DNA from 4 places in the Pararhizobium sp. A13 genome. Region 3 is predicted to be linked to each of the others. Evidence: predicted binding sites of a transcription regulator. Region 3 holds the regulator's gene; each other region holds the start of a gene.
What was found. The regulator LexA, encoded in region 3, represses DNA repair genes until DNA is damaged. The targets are predictions, from matches to a motif close to TGTTCNNNNTGTGTTCNG.
Positions count from the first base shown of each region.

Region 1 (3,783 bases), 2.1 Mb from region 3:
CATCGGAAAAGACCAGCCTTGCGCCCGGTTGAAAGGGAACCGGCTTCAAAGGTTCCTTCTCCGCGTCTCCCTTTTCGCGACGCTCCCGGTTTTCTGCGACGATCTTTTCATAGTCTTCCTCCAGCGCCCTGACCTGCGCATGAGCCCGGACCACGCCTGCGACCGAATTCCGGTCGGCGATCCCGAGACCCGCGAGCTTCAGCAACGCGGCCTGCGTCACCATTTCCTCCGGCTTGGACGCGCCTTCGAGGAAGGAGAAATTCGTCCGGGCGCCGATCTCGAAAAATTGCGGTGCGGTGCTCATGCGAAAACCCCATGCATGAACCAGCGCGGCGGCGGCAGCTGGCCGTAGAGGCCTTCGCGGTAGATCCAGAAGCGATGGCCGGTGTCGTCCTCGATGCGGAAATAATCCCGCGCCCGGGCGTCAGTGCCATCGATCCACCATTCCATGGCAAGCCGCTCCGGCCCCTGGCTGCGGGAGACGCGATGCAGCATGCGCCGCCAGCGGAAGCTGTCGGGCGGCCCCTCGGGCACTTCAGCCAAAGAGACCTCCACCGATTCCGGCCTTAAGAAAAGCCTGAGCGGCCGTTCGCTGCGAGACCAGGAGAAACCGCTTGCCTCCGGCTTCTTGCCGGATGACAGCGTGCGGATGGCAGGAGCAGCAGTCATCGCCCGTTCCGGCACGTGGCTTTCGCGCAACTGAAAACTCTGCAGGCAATCGGCACCGAGACGGGCCGAAACGCGATCGACGAAGCTGGCAAGGGAAACATCCTTTTGCCGGTCGCCATCAAAATCCTCCTGCGCGGCATCGAAGGCTTCATGCCGCATGACGTTCAGCCGCAGGATTTCAAAGCCATAGCCGGCATCGAGGTCGTCATGAACGGCCTGGAGACGCTCGGAAAAGAGCGCAGCGATGCGCCTGGGATCCCGCAACGGCTGCGAAGCGCCGGCCGCGACGCGAAAGACCCGGCCATCGACCCGGAACAGCACGAGCTCGAAAGCGCGCCCGCCCGCGCCGCGCTCCTCCAGGCTGGTTTTCAGCGACAGGGCGATCTGCCCGGTGAGATACAGGATGTCTTCCTCCGCCTGAATGGGGTCAGTGAGGCGGCGTTCGGCGGAGAGGCTGGCGACGGCCCGCCGCGGTGAAACGGGCTCTTCGTCACGGCCAAGCGCCTGATCGAGCCGCAAGAGCAGGTGCGCTCCGAAACGGCGGGCCAGAGGCGCCCGTGGCGCAAGGAGGAGATCGCCGACCTGTTTCAGTCCGAGCTTCTGCAGCGCGGCGATGGTCTGCTCTTCCAGCCGCAGCGAAGCGACCGGCAGGGGCGAAAGCACATGCTCCATCTCCTCGTCCGCAATGACGCCGCCGCTGCCGAAGCGGGAGATCGCCCAGGAGAGGCCCGGCGCCGACGAGATGGCGCCACGCGCATCGATCCCCATCTGGAAGAGCCGTGACAGGATATCCTTGAGCAGCGCCTTCTCGCCGCCGAAGAGATGGGCGCAGCCGGTGATATCGAGAAACAGCCCGTCCCGGCCGTCGAGCGCCACCAGGGGCGTGTAACGGTCGCACCAGTCGGCGATACCATCGAGCAGGCGGCGATCGGCGCCCAAGTCTTCCTCGACGACATCGAGCGCCGGACAGATCGCCCGCGCTTCCGCAACACCCTGATTTTTCTTGAGGCCGATCGCTTCCGCGGCCTCGTCAAGGGCCGTCAATCGCATGGCATTGTTGAGCCGCCCGGAGCAGACGAGGGGATGGGCCTCAGGACGCCTGATCGAACGCCAGGACAGCCCCCATTTCTTGCGGGCGATCCGGTCGGTTGGCAGGTGCGGGAAGGCGAGGGCCAGAATGCGCTGCGCGCTTGCGCGGAGGCCGAGCATGTTCTGGCTCGCGGGCGGGGGAAAACTGACGGTCATGGGGGTTCCACTCCAGAAGTAGGGAGAGGGGAGCCGGATTTCGGCTCTTCTCCAGGGTGAGACGGAAAACCGGATTGCCGATGCTGCCGCCAAGCATCGACCGGTCCGGCAAAAGCCTGATTGCCGCGGGCGCCGGCTCCACGAGAAAACGAAGGGCAGCGCTGCTTGCCTCTTCTTCTCCGGATTGCCGCATCAGGAAGAGCGGCCGCCTCGCCGCCTTTGCCCTGAGACCGAGCCTTCGGCTTTCGGTCAGGCCAAAATGCGCCGGATTGCCTTTGACCTCCAGCAGAGTGACGGCGAAGGCGCCGCTTTCCATCGCCGTTTCGGCAAGCCAGAGGGCTTCGTCCAATTTGCGCGGTGCCGCATGGAGGAAGCGCTTCGGATCGAGGCCGTAATCCTTGAGCCCCAACGGATAGGGCACGCCTGCCTCCATCGACGTGACCCTGTCGGTGATCCAGAGGATCGGCGCGAGATCATCCACCGCCTGTTTTTGAATGAGGGCGGAAAGTGCCAGGGCAAAGCCGGCCGAGGCGGTCGCATCGCGCAGACATTGCGAGCGGATTTCCGACAGTCCATCAAGCGGCAAGCCGCCGTCCAGGGCCTCATCGAGCACCGTCACGCCGAGCGGCAGACGATGCTTTTCCTTGCCCGCGCCGCCACGTTCAGCCAAAGCCTCCTGTCTGGCGGCTGTCAGGGCAGGGACCGGTTTGCCTTCCAGCCTTGCTATCTCTTCACGGAGCGCAAAAAGCTGCTCACGCGCCATGGGCGTCTGCGCCATGACGTTACTCCAATCCATATTGTTCCTGTTATGTTCTTATTGATTCCAGAGCTTCAGGGAAGAGTCAACGACAATTTATAAGAATTTATTCCTTGACAGGAGGCATCCAAATTCAACCCTCGAAAAACGCTCATGAAATGGCTATATCAAGGGGTAATAAGGAGTGCCCATGGCCCGCATAGACCAGACCGATGATTGGCGTGAACGCCACGCGCCGACAATCAGCACATTCGAATCCCTGGCACTGGAGGCCTATAGCCATCTGCCGGAGGAATTCCGGGCGCTTGCCACCAACCTCACCATCGAGATCGACGACTTTCCGAGCGAGGACGTTTTCGAGGACATGGCGCTGGAAACGCCCTTTGACCTCTTGGGCCTGTTCGAAGGACGCGGCATCGGCGAGCGCTTCAGCATGGAAACCGGCCAGGTGCCGAACCGGATCACGCTCTATCGCCGGCCGATCCTCGACTACTGGGCGGAAAACGAGGAGACGCTGGGCGACATCGTCACCCATGTGCTGATCCACGAGATCGGCCACCATTTCGGCCTGTCCGACGACGACATGGAGCGGATCGAGGCAAGCGTCGAGCATGTGGGCGGTTAAACCGCCCGAAAGACCCAAGGAAAGCGCCGCGTATCAAATGATGCGCGGCGCTTTTTCATTTCACTGCTCGGAAAGTTTCATGTCCGGGTGATAGTCCTTGCCGTCGACGTCCTTGACGATCGCCTGTCCGGTCATCGGCCGGCCCGTCTGGCTGTTGAAGGAAAGCGCGGGCGAGCCGTGCAGCGACCAGCCCTTGTTGAGGGCGTCGGTGACGCGGTGGCAGAAAGCGGCATCGTCGGTGCCGGTCAGGAAACGGTAGAGTTTCATACTTCACGTCCTTTTATGCTGAATGGCCTCTGCCTTGGCGGCGAGGCGCAGGGCCTGCTCGAGATGCAGGCGCTCGACCATCAGGCCATTGAGATTGATGACGCCCTTGTCGCGGTTTTCCGGGAGCGCGAAGGCATCGATGATGGATCTGGCTTCAGTGACGTCGGCTTCGTCGACACCGAAATGATCGTTAGCCGGGCCGATCTGGGCCGGGTGGATC
Region 1 covers NZ_CP149510.1:918,029-921,811, forward strand. Annotated here, with positions in the region: gene WI754_RS04365 (error-prone DNA polymerase) at 1-304, opposite strand, end outside; gene WI754_RS04370 (DNA polymerase Y family protein) at 301-1,719, opposite strand; gene WI754_RS04375 (hypothetical protein) at 1,760-2,692, opposite strand; gene WI754_RS04380 (metallopeptidase family protein) at 2,862-3,296, shown strand; gene WI754_RS04385 (DUF1737 domain-containing protein) at 3,357-3,563, opposite strand; gene WI754_RS04390 (CoA ester lyase) at 3,567-3,783, opposite strand, start outside.
Region 1: the regulator LexA is predicted to act here: its motif matches at 2,713-2,730, upstream of WI754_RS04380 (metallopeptidase family protein).

Region 2 (3,783 bases), on a different replicon from region 3:
GCGCGCATCGTGTACGAGGCGTGGACCAAGCCCGAGCTGTTCATGCGGTGGTGGGCACCGAAGTCGACGGGCGTGCCTCTGCTTTCCTGCGAGATGGATGTTCGTGTCGGAGGCGGCTACCGTGTTGCGTTTGGCCAAGACGCCTCAGAGCCTATGGTATTCTTTGGTAAGTACATCGAAGTGATACCGAACGCGCGCCTCGTCTGGACGAATGAGGAAAGTGATGACGCAGCAGTGACCACGGTGACCTTCGAGGAAAAAGGCGACAAGACGCTGCTGATCCTGCACGAACTCTATCCCTCGAAGGAAGCTCTCGACGAAGCCATAGCCGGGATGGAGGATGGGATGCCCGAGCAGTTCGAACAGCTGGACGAGCTTCTCGTGACCCTGGGCGCGAGCACGGGAGGGTCATGAAGTCGTCTCGCGGTCGGCCGCCTGGCTCTTCGTCATTCCCGCTCCCAAAACTCACGGTGAATCTCAACACGCCCTAGAGCAGCGTTCGCTGCGCTGACTCTGGCGGAACGGGTTTTTGATCTTCGCCGCGGCGGGCCATTTCGGTCTGAGCGCTGAAACGAATATCGACGTCCCGGTCCCGTGAAAATTCATGCAACGTGTCCAAGCTGAGCCGATCCCAGCCTTTGCCTCGGCTTGGTCCAGACGGCACCCGCGGCAAGAGACCCGGTTCACTGCTCCACGCCAGAAGCCGCTCGAGCGAAGCCTCGTTCAGGAGGTCGCGTAGGTGATGCGCTGTGACGTAGGCATCCGGCATGGCTCAATGGGCCGGCAATCCGATTTCGTGTTCCAGTCCTTCCGGCATGCGCTGATAGCGAAGCATTTGATTGGAAAACCGTGGAAGATGTGGCCATACGCGCAGGGCGCATTTCCAGGTGCAGATCCATGGTGCTCCGCCCGAAAGCCGGGAAGTGCAGTACCGCTGTTCAAAGGCCGCTCGATGCGCAGCCAAGGCAGTCACGCCTTCGTCAGGGCGAAGAACGCTCGATGCGACATCCTTCCAATAGGGTGCCGATGCGACCTGGAAGTCCATAATGTGGTGGATTGCCATCGTCTCAGGCGAGATCGGGCGGCCGGGATTGATCAGCAACGCGCCGCGTTCATCGTCCACGTGCCAACGCTCATCCGGTCCAAGGATAACATCCTGCCAGCCGATTTCACAGACATCGTTCGGCCCGTTGCCTGCGGTTTCGAGATCGATGACGCGAATGCGGGAACTGCGCATGTTCTGGACTCTGTCTGTCGTTTCGGACCTTCATGGTCACAAATTAAGATCGAGTTGCTGCCGATCTTGCAGATCGTCGCTTCGATCGTTTGTCAGGGATGACAGCGTCACACCCAAAAGGCGCACGGATCGTTTGAACGGATAGACGGTCGCCAGAAGTCCGGATGCGGCGTCAAGCACATCGGTAACTCCCGCATAAGGAATGATGCTGGTCCGGCTGCGAGTCGCCTGCGTGAAGTCCGAGTATTTGATTTTCACGGTCACAGTCTTGCCGCTGATGCCCTGCGCCTCGCAGTAACGCCAGACCTTCTCGGCAAGCGGCTTCAATTCAGCCGTGGCGCGTTCGAGCTCATCGATATCCTCCACGAATGTGTCTTCCGCTCCCACAGATTTGCGGATGCGGTCGGGTTTGACCTGGCGCTCGTCAATGCCACGGGCGATGCCATAGAAATAAGGACCGGACTTCCCGAAATGCTCCTGCAGGAAGATGAGTGACTTCGATTTCAGATCAAGCCCAGTCTCGATCCCGTATTTGCGCATGCGCTCGGCGGTCGCCGGCCCCACCCCGTGGAATTTCTTGACGGGCAAGGTTTCGACAAAGCCTGGGCCGTTCTTCGGCGTGATGACAGCCTGGCCGTTGGGCTTGTTGAGGTCGCTGGCCATTTTGGCGAGAAACTTGTTGTAGGAGATCCCGGCCGAAGCGTTGAGCCCGGTGACCTGCTTGATCTTGGCGCGGATCTCCTGGGCAATTTCGGTGGCGATTTCCATGCCCTTGAGGTTTTCCGTCACATCGAGATAGGCCTCGTCGAGCGATAGCGGCTCGATCAGCGGCGTATATTCGGCGAAGATTTCGCGGATTTGCTGGGAAACCGCCTTGTAGACGTCAAAGCGCGGCGGCACAAAAATCAGCTCCGGGCATTTGCGCTTCGCGGTGACCGACGGCATAGCTGAATGGACACCAAAGGCGCGCGCCTCATAGCTTGCGGCCGCCACCACGCCGCGTGCGGCAGATCCGCCGACGGCAAGCGGCTTGCCACGGAGTTCCGGGTTGTCGCGCTGTTCGACCGACGCGTAAAAGGCATCCATGTCCACGTGGACGATTTTCCGGACTGGAATGATGCTCATATCGTTCATGGCGGCTTCAGCAAAAAAGGCTGCGGACTCGGCGTCTCCTTTGAAGGTTTACACCGAAACAAAGAGAGAACATAGCCGTCTTCGCGGCGATATCAACAATCCCATTTACCCGGCCCTGAATGCGGTGAAACTACTGGCTCGCTAAGGCGTTCTGATCCTGTGACCATCAACAAGCAGGAGACAGTCCAATTGCGGACGACAGCACCACCACGATCGGGGCGATTTTCGAGACACGTCAGGCCGCCGACCTTGCGGTCGAACACCTGGTTCAACAGCACGGCATATCGAGGCCCGACATCTTCGTTCAATCTACAACCGATCGAAATATCGCCGGCTTGGCGCCATCAGGCGGCGACGCTTCCCATGAAGAGGGCGACCGAGAAGACGCAGCCCTCGAAGGCGACATTGAGGTCTCGGCGGATATCGCAGCCAGTCAGATCGCCGCCGTTCAACGTAGTTTCGGTGACGCCGGCGCGATCCGCGTAGCGGGGTCGCTAGGTCCATGGTGGGAGCCGATGGGACAAGCCGGCTCCGCTCTTTTTGCCAGATTGGGAGGAACCGGGAGTTCATGACCGATAATCTGTCGAAGTACCGCGCCAAGCGCGATTTCAAGAAGACAGGCGAACCGAGTGGCGAGGCTGAGGTCAAGCCGTCGAACCGCCGACGGTTTGTCATCCAGAAGCACGATGCTACCCGCCTCCATTATGACCTTCGGCTCGAACTCGACGGGGTCTTTAAATCCTGGGCCGTCACCAAAGGCCCGTCGCTCGATCCGCAGGACAAGCGGTTGGCCGTGGAGGTGGAAGATCACCCACTTGACTACGGGGATTTCGAAGGCACCATCCCGAAGGGCCAGTATGGCGGCGGCACAGTGATGCTGTGGGATCGCGGCTACTGGGAGCCGGAAGGAATGAAGACGCCGGAGGAGGCGCTCGCCAAAGGTGATTTCAAGTTTACGCTGGAAGGCAAGCGGCTCCATGGCAGCTTCGTCCTCGTGCGCATGCGCCATGACCGCGATGGCGGCAAACGCACGAACTGGCTGCTGATCAAGCATCATGACGACTTCTCGGTCGAGGAGAACGGAGCGGCCGTGCTCGAGGAAAACGATACGTCGGTGGCTTCCGGCAGGACGATGGAGGCTATCGCATCCGGAAAAGGCAGGAAGCCGAAGCCATTCATAATGCAGAATGGCGACGTCGAGGCGGATGCGGTGTGAGACAGCACACGGGTCTTGCCGCCGGGGAGCGCCAAGCGGGCACGCGTCGAAGGTCTTGCGGCTATCGCCCAGATCGGCGGCGTCGAGCTTCATCCCTGGAACTGTGAGCCTGGTCAGCCGGAAGTGCCCGGCCGTCTGGTGTTCGACCTCGATCCTGGACCTGACGTCGAGTTCTCCACCGTCGTCGAAGCCGCTC
Region 2 covers NZ_CP149511.1:778,900-782,682, reverse strand. Annotated here, with positions in the region: gene WI754_RS25290 (SRPBCC family protein) at 1-414, shown strand, start outside; partial or broken gene WI754_RS25285 (DNA polymerase III subunit epsilon) at 488-1,237, opposite strand; gene dinB (DNA polymerase IV) at 1,274-2,371, opposite strand; partial or broken gene WI754_RS25275 (hypothetical protein) at 2,560-2,859, shown strand; partial or broken gene WI754_RS25270 (DNA polymerase ligase N-terminal domain-containing protein) at 2,940-3,783, shown strand, end outside.
Region 2: the regulator LexA is predicted to act here: its motif matches at 2,426-2,443, upstream of dinB (DNA polymerase IV).

Region 3 (3,783 bases):
AGGCGAAGCTGCCTCAAGGGCATTTCATGCCATGGGTGAAGGAGAAGAGCGGCATCAGCTATACGGCCGCGCAGCGGTTCATGCGAGCGGCGAAGGACGCAGACACAGCGGTCCCAGTCGGCGGTTGAATGCGCGTCTGTGGGCTGCGGATCGCTCGTCACATGACACGGCCATCCATCATTTCTTGATCACGATTTTCGACTGCCGTAACGGCAAGCTCCTTGGACTCCGCATAACCTTGTTGGACGTCAAACTGTGGCCCACCGACATTTGACCACCTCCACGATCCTTCGGTTTCCAGTCGTCCCTCTAGCGTCACTCTGCCGATCATTCGTTCGCCTTCGTAGCCAACGAAATCCTGATTAGGCGAGAAATACAATGCGATCCAAAAATATTCATGTGGTGCAGAATCCGGAGGCATCGCCAGTCACTCCTTCGCGTGTGCAAGGTTTGCAGTTGCCCCAATTGTGCCCGTTGACGGCCTGCAGGATGCGCCCCGTTTCGAGAAAAGGAAAGCCGATACTTACGCCTGTGGGATCTAATTCCTTGGCTGCCGTCGATTGCGCTCAGCCTTTAGATGTAGATCGCACACAAAACACGCAGACGCCCGCCAAACGGGGTAGGTCACCTGTCGCCATTACAGCGAGCGCACCGAGCAGACTGGCGATTCCGTGTGCTATGATGCGAACAGATTGCGGGAGGCGACGATGGCATACGAAGTCGATATTACTGTCCTGTTCGACGTGATCACGAAATCGGTTCTCGTTGGCTTCCGTGACGAACTCACCACTTTACCGGGTCCGTTCCTCGATCGAAGAGCCGGGATTGCGGCAGGCGAGGCCTACTGTAAGACACTGGGTTGGAAAGACGGAGCCCAATCACCCTGACGTCGCTCCGCTATCTTTCCCGATGGAATAGCTCCATCGCGATCGGGCGCGTGACGAGTTCCTCTTGGTCCGTCACTCCGCTCTGGAACAGTTCAATGAGCTGACTTGCGATCATCTCCGCTTCCAAACTTTCCGGGCGAATACTGAGTTTTTGGCAACGGGCATCGAGCGCGCGCTTCAAAACGTCGATGTCCACGGGATCAAGGAAAAAGTCGAACATGCTTCCACTCCTCAGCGAAACCAAGTGACTGACAAAATATTGGGAGTGCTTTTCGGGTTCGCAAGAGGTAGCGATCGGCAAATCACTGACCCCACGACCCTCTAATCGTGGCGCTGCTTCGCGCCGATACTGTTGAAAAACTCCGACTGGGCATGGCCGCATTGGCGAGTGCACCAATCACAGCGCGACGGTAGGAGCCGATTCGCTGAAGCCCAGGCTCCGACCTCTAGAAAAGGTATTGGGAGGAACAGAAATGACGGGTTCGGCGGAGACGCGCCCTTTCCGACGCGTGCCCCGACGGCTACAGGGGGCGGTGAAGGTCATGGGTTATCTCCCTGCCCGTTTTGAGGGCCGGTTTGCTGCGGGTTAAAATCAGGGGTAGCGCAGGCGTCTGCCGTACTTTAAGGTTTCCTCATGGCAATGGAGGTTGCCTGAGGAGGATTTCATGAACGATCCCATCATTGGATTTTTGGTCGCAGGTGAACTGTCCTGCCTATTCTGGGCGGCTGTGTTCATGTTGGCCGGCTAAATCCCAGCGATAGAACTGCTGATCCTACTTAGCAACGCCCGCAGTGCGCGCCTTTCACCGGAGTTTCCGGTGTGCGCTAAAAAGGCTGAAAGAGGCTGCTCTTCAAATCGCGTCGGCCCCACTTGGGAAGTGCTTGATATCCGTACTTTAAGTTCCCCGGTGGCGGCGTCGAACACCAAGCTCCATGTTTTGATGTTTCCATGGGGCAATCCCGTCTTTCGAAAATCCTTCACAACGATCATTTTGAGGGGGCCCTCATGGTCGCAACATGTTGCATTTCATGTCGCGTGAACTAGCCGAGGGTAGCCGGAAACCGTTGGAAATCAAGGGAACTGGATTGCAACATGATGCGACATGCTGGCATCAAGTCAATTGTCCAGAATCGCCCATAAGGCTTTAATTTCATTGTGGAAAATTTTGGAGGCCTCGCCCGGAATTGAACCGGGGTACAAGGATTTGCAGTCCTCTGCGTCACCACTCCGCCACGAGGCCTCGTAACGATCATCACTTAATCGTGACGGGCGTTTAGACCGATTTCCGTTCCAGTGCAAGACGCCATGATCGAATTCCAGTTTTTTCTCATGGGAGAATCCAGTCTCCCATCCATTGCCGCTTCGGTTCCTCAGGAAATGCCGCGCCTAATGCATGTCGTCCAAAAGTGTGCCGCGGTTTTGGGACAACCACATGCATAAAAACAAAGACCTAAAGCGCAGCGCATGAATCCGTTTTGACGCGATGCGCTTTAGCGGATGTGCCGACGCGCCGGATCATTGCCAAGCCCCCGCTCCCGTCAATTTTCAAAGAAAATCAGCCGTCTGCGTCCGCTGGCGTCCGGATTCGGCTTGCCGCTTAATGGTAACGTCGGATCAGACCGACCAGTTTGCCTTGTATCTTGACTCGGTCGGGGCCGAAAATCCGGGTTTCGTAGGCAGGGTTGGCAGCTTCGAGCGCAATCGATGCACCCTTGCGGCGAAACCGCTTCAGCGTCGCCTCCTCATCGTCCACCAAGGCGACGACAATCTCTCCCGGGCTGGCGCTGTTGGTATTGCGGATGATGACGGTGTCGCCATCGAGAATGCCGGCCTCGATCATCGAATCGCCGCGCACTTCCAGCGCATAATGTTCGCCGCTCCCGACCATCTCGAGCGGCACGGAAATATCGTGCGTATTGTTCTGGATCGCCGAGATCGGCACACCGGCCGCGATTCGCCCCATGACCGGGATAGAAACGGAACTGTTCTCATTGCTGGCCGGTACGGCCTTGGCGGTGGCTGGCGCCGGCGGAGCGCCGCGGCTGCCCTGGATAACGCTCGGCGAAAAACCACGCTTGGGCTGGAGGCTCATGGAATAGGCCTCCGGCAGCTTGATCACTTCAAGCGCGCGCGCCCGGTTGGGCAGACGCCGGATGAAGCCGCGCTCCTCGAGCGCCGTGATCAGCCGGTGAATGCCGGATTTGGAAGCGAGGTCCAGTGCATCCTTCATCTCATCGAAGGACGGCGGCACACCCGATTCCTTCATTCTTTCGTGAATGAACAGAAGCAGTTCCTGTTGCTTGCGGGTCAGCATGAAAGATCACTCCGGATCGAGAAACAAATCAAGAACGAACACTATATGTTCCATATGTGTTCCGCAAGTCCCTAAAATTCGTTGAACTTTTTCAAAGCGCGATTTTATTGGGCTTGTCCCGCCGAAAGCCGGCATTCATCACGCCGCCGCGGAACATTCGCAACCGTCCGGCCGTTTTCCGCTCAGCGGTGTCGAGGCGCGGCAGGGATTGCTGGGCCGACCGGTATTGATGGTTCTGATCGGCAGCCTCGTGCTTGCCCTCATTGCCTGGGGCGGCGTCGAGATGTTCGGCGAAAGCACCGACAATGATGCCGCGACGCAGGTTCAGGAAATCATTCCGGCGGCCAAGGATGCCGTGAAAGCCTTATCCGCCACGACTTGATTGCAGCCCCTCCAGCCCCGGTGAGGCCTTTGCAGATTGGCGCCGGGTTACGACGTCTGCCGCTTGCGCGCCCACCAGACGGAAAGTCTGCGGCGCTGGCGCCGGACGAAGGCGAGGTCATGCGACAGCACGATCAGGCCTAAGGGCACCATCCAGAAGCCCAAAACCGGGAGGAAGCCCAGGATACCGCCAAAGAGCA
Region 3 covers NZ_CP149510.1:3,178,528-3,182,310, forward strand. Annotated here, with positions in the region: gene WI754_RS15695 (DUF3102 domain-containing protein) at 1-128, shown strand, start outside; gene WI754_RS15700 (hypothetical protein) at 158-421, opposite strand; gene WI754_RS15705 (hypothetical protein) at 708-887, shown strand; gene WI754_RS15710 (hypothetical protein) at 898-1,107, opposite strand; tRNA gene WI754_RS15715 (tRNA-Cys) at 2,055-2,128, opposite strand; gene lexA (transcriptional repressor LexA) at 2,486-3,202, opposite strand; gene WI754_RS15725 (hypothetical protein) at 3,432-3,584, shown strand; gene WI754_RS15730 (hypothetical protein) at 3,632-3,783, opposite strand, start outside.

Region 4 (3,783 bases), 720 kb from region 3:
ATCTGTGCGGAGGTCAAAACATCGACCTGCGAAGAGGTCAGAGCGCCGATCTGCGCGGAGGTCAAGGCCGCGACCGACTTCGAGTTCAGAGCGGCAACCTGACCGGTCGTCAGCACCGCGACATTGTCGGTGCTCAGAGCCGTGACCTGCGTCGAGCCCATGGCGCCGATCTGTGAAGTGGTCAGAGCGGCGACCTGGGTTGAGGTCAAGGCAGCGATCTGGCTGGACTTCAGCGCTGCGACTTGGCCCGTCGTCAGAGCGGAGGTCTGGTCGGACGTGAGGGCTGCGACGCTATCGGTGGATAGTCCGGAGAGTGCCTTGACGCTGATCGCCGCGATATCGCCGGTGGACAACGTTGCGAGGTCATCCGTGGAGAGGGCTGCGACTTGCGTCGAGTTCAGGGCGCCGACCTGGGCTGAGGTCAAAGCCTCGACCTGTGCGGTGGTCAAGGCGCCTATCTGCGCGGAGGTCAAGGCCGCCACGGCCTTCGAGCTCAGGGCGGCGACCTGGTCAGTCGTGAGCGCCGCTACATTGTCGGTGGTCAGAGCCGCGACTTGGGTCGAACTCAGGATTCCGACCTGCGAAGAGGTCAGAGCGCCAAGCTGGGTCGAGGTCAAGGCGGTGATCTGGCTGGACTTCAGTGCCGCGACCTGGGCCGTCGTCAGGACGGCGGTCTGCGTGGAGGTCAATGCTGCGACGTTGTCGGTGGACAGGCCCGGCAAGGCCTTGACGCTGATCGCCGCAATCTCGGCGGTCGAGAACGTTGCCAGGTCTTCCGTCGCCAGAGCTGCAATATCAGCCGAATCCAAGGCGGCGATCTGCGCGGCACTCAAAGCCTCGACCTGCGAAGAGGTCAGAGCGCCGATCTGCGCGGAGGTCAAGGCCCCCACCGACTTCGAGTTCAGGGCGGCGACCTGATCGGTGGTGAGTGCCGCGATATTGTCTGTGGTCAGAGCCGCGACTTGGGTCGAGGTCAGGGTTCCGATCTGCGTAGTGGTCAAGGCCCCGATCTGCGCGGAGGTCAAGGCCGAGATCTGGCTGGACTTCAGCACCGCGACCTGGCCTGTCGTCAGGGCGGCGGCCTGGTCAGAGGTGAGGGTTGCCACGTTGTCGGTGGACAGAGCCGACAGAGCCTTGACGTTGATCGCTGCAATCTCGGCGGTCGAGAACGTCGCGATATCTTCCGTGGTCAGAGCTGCGATTTGCGTCGAGCTCAAGGCGCCGACCTGGGAGGAGGTCAAAGCCTCGACCTGGTCGGAAGTCAAACCCGCGATCTGGCTGGAGTAGAGGGCTGCGACTTGAGCCGTGCCGAGGCTTCCGACCGTCGACGTGCCCAGAACGGCCAACTGGTCCAGACTCAAGCCTTTGATCGCAGTCGCCGATACGGCGCTCATCTGCTCGGTCGTGAGGGTCGCGATATCCTCAGTCTGCAAAGCCGCGATCTGAGTTGAGGAAAGCGCCTTGACCTGAGCCGTGGTCAGTGCCGCGACGTCGGTGGTTGTCAGGGCAGTAATCGCTGCGGTGGATAGAGACTTGATCTGGCTGACGGACAGAGAAGCAATAATCGAGGTCATAGAAGCGCGCCTTTATGTTAACCGATTGCAAATGTCATTTCCCTGCCGCAGGCCACGCGAAAAGACTTGCAAGCCTCTTCGCAGCAGCCTCAGGCGCGCCCTGCGCCCGCTGCCGGCGTTATCCGTTTGGTTGGACGCCTCGATCGGCATCGACCATTCGTGCGCCCTGTCGGAAGGAAACAATGTTACGAGGAACATGGCTCGCAGGAGCCAGCGCGTTGGAAGTGCTTCATGCATACAGAGCGTGTGACGGCCCTGACTCCTACGCCTGTCGACGTGAACGCCTCGCCATGGCAAGACCGGTTCACGGAGATCTGCCGTCAACACATCTGCGATGTGCCGTCTTCAGCAGAAGTCTTGGATAAATGACTATCCGGGAGTGTTTAATATTGAGTTAACAATGCTGCACGCGTGCCTCTAAATCCTCAAACACGTTCGATTTTGTGACGTCCAGAAGGCAGGCGGAACAGAGAAACGCGGATCGGGAAAATTGAACGGTTGAGATCGACGCCCATGCCGCCCAAATCCGGCAACGGGGGTCATCGGCTCCAGGAAGCCGCCGATGCTGACGGCCGGAAAGACGATGCCGCTCTGCCGAGGATGTCAGAAACTTCGTGGCAATTGAGGAAGTGCTGGCACGATACCGCAAAACGACAAGCCCAAAGCAAGCTAGCGCCGATAAAGGGAGATAACGCTTTCGCGCGTAGTCTCAACTCCGGCCGCCAGGCCGCCTGCCCGTGGGATGTCCATGTTCATCAATAACGCATTCGTCGCAGACACTGTTTCGGAGTTCGCCGGCTTGTTGGAGCGGGCGCGAAATCAACACCTGCCCCTGACCGAGTTGTTTCAGAGCGCGGAAAGCCTGAATGCCGCCGGACAGAAGGCGCAGGCGGCTGAGCTTTACAAGGCCTGGATCGCATTCAACGATGCTAATCCTCTGCTGCAATTCGCTTATTTCAATTATTCTGTCACCTTGCGGCAGATGGGCGACGTTGCCGGCTCGATCCACGCATTGCGTGCCTGTTTAAAGCTCGATCCGCGGTTCGGGCAGGCGCATATCAATCTCGGCCGTGCGCTGGAAGATTGCGGCCTGACAAGCCAGGCCGTCCAACAATGGCGAGGTTTCGCGGAGGCGACCGCCGAGGTCACGGCCGGAACGCTTGGCCATCGCCTGATGATTCTCCAGCACATTGGCCGCGTTTTGGAGAACGCGGGTCTGTTGGAAGAAGCGGAAGTAGCTTTGTGGCAGGCAATCGAATTGCGCCCCGACAAGACCGAGGCTGGCCAGCATTGGACGTCCTTGCGGCAGCGCCAGTGCAAGTGGCCGGCTTTGGTCGCGTCGGAGCATGTCTCAACCCAGCAATTGCTGGACGCGATGTCTCCCTTGACGCTTGCTTGCCATGCCGACGATCCCCTGTTCCAGCTCGCCAAGGCATATCGCTACAACAAATCCCTCATCGGGCGGCCCGATCTCGGTGGCTTCCCGCGTAAGGCGCCGCAGCGGAAATCGGGAACCGGACAACGCTTGCGTGTCGGCTATGTCTCCTCGGATCTACGTGATCACGCCGTCGGTTTTGCACTCAGAGAAGTTCTGGAACTGCACGACAAGAGCAGCGTCGAAATCTTTGTCTATTATTGCGGCGAACCGCGAACCAACGATGCAACGCAAGAGCGGATCAAAAACGCCGTCGATTGCTGGCGCGACATCGCAACGCTCGGCGACATCGAGGCGGCAACGCAAATCGCCGCTGACGACATCGACATTCTCGTCGACGTCAATGGTTACACCAAACACGCGAGGACGAAGATCTTCGCCTATCGGCCGGCACCGGTCATCGTGAACTTCTGCGGCTATCCAGGCTCCATGGGCAGCCCGTTTCATCAATACATGATCGCGGACGAGCACATCGTACCGCCCGAAAATGAAATCTATTACTCCGAAAAAGTATTGCGGATACCCTGCAACCAGCCTCTCGACCGCAAACGCCTGATCGCCGCGCGGCCGAGCCGCGCGGAGGCCGGCCTGCCCGACGACGCCTTCGTCTACGCCTGCTTCAACGGCATGCAGAAAATCACCGCCAGCTGCTTTGCGCGCTGGATGAGCATTCTTTCGGCAACGCCGGGCAGCGTGCTGTGGCTGCTTGTGGGGGACGAGTCCGTCAACCAGCGCCTGCGGCAGGCAGCCGAGCAAAGCGGCGTCGCGCCCGAA
Region 4 covers NZ_CP149510.1:3,901,043-3,904,825, forward strand. Annotated here, with positions in the region: gene WI754_RS19090 (hypothetical protein) at 1-1,574, opposite strand, end outside; gene WI754_RS19095 (glycosyl transferase) at 2,323-3,783, shown strand, end outside.
Region 4: the regulator LexA is predicted to act here: its motif matches at 2,026-2,043, upstream of WI754_RS19095 (glycosyl transferase).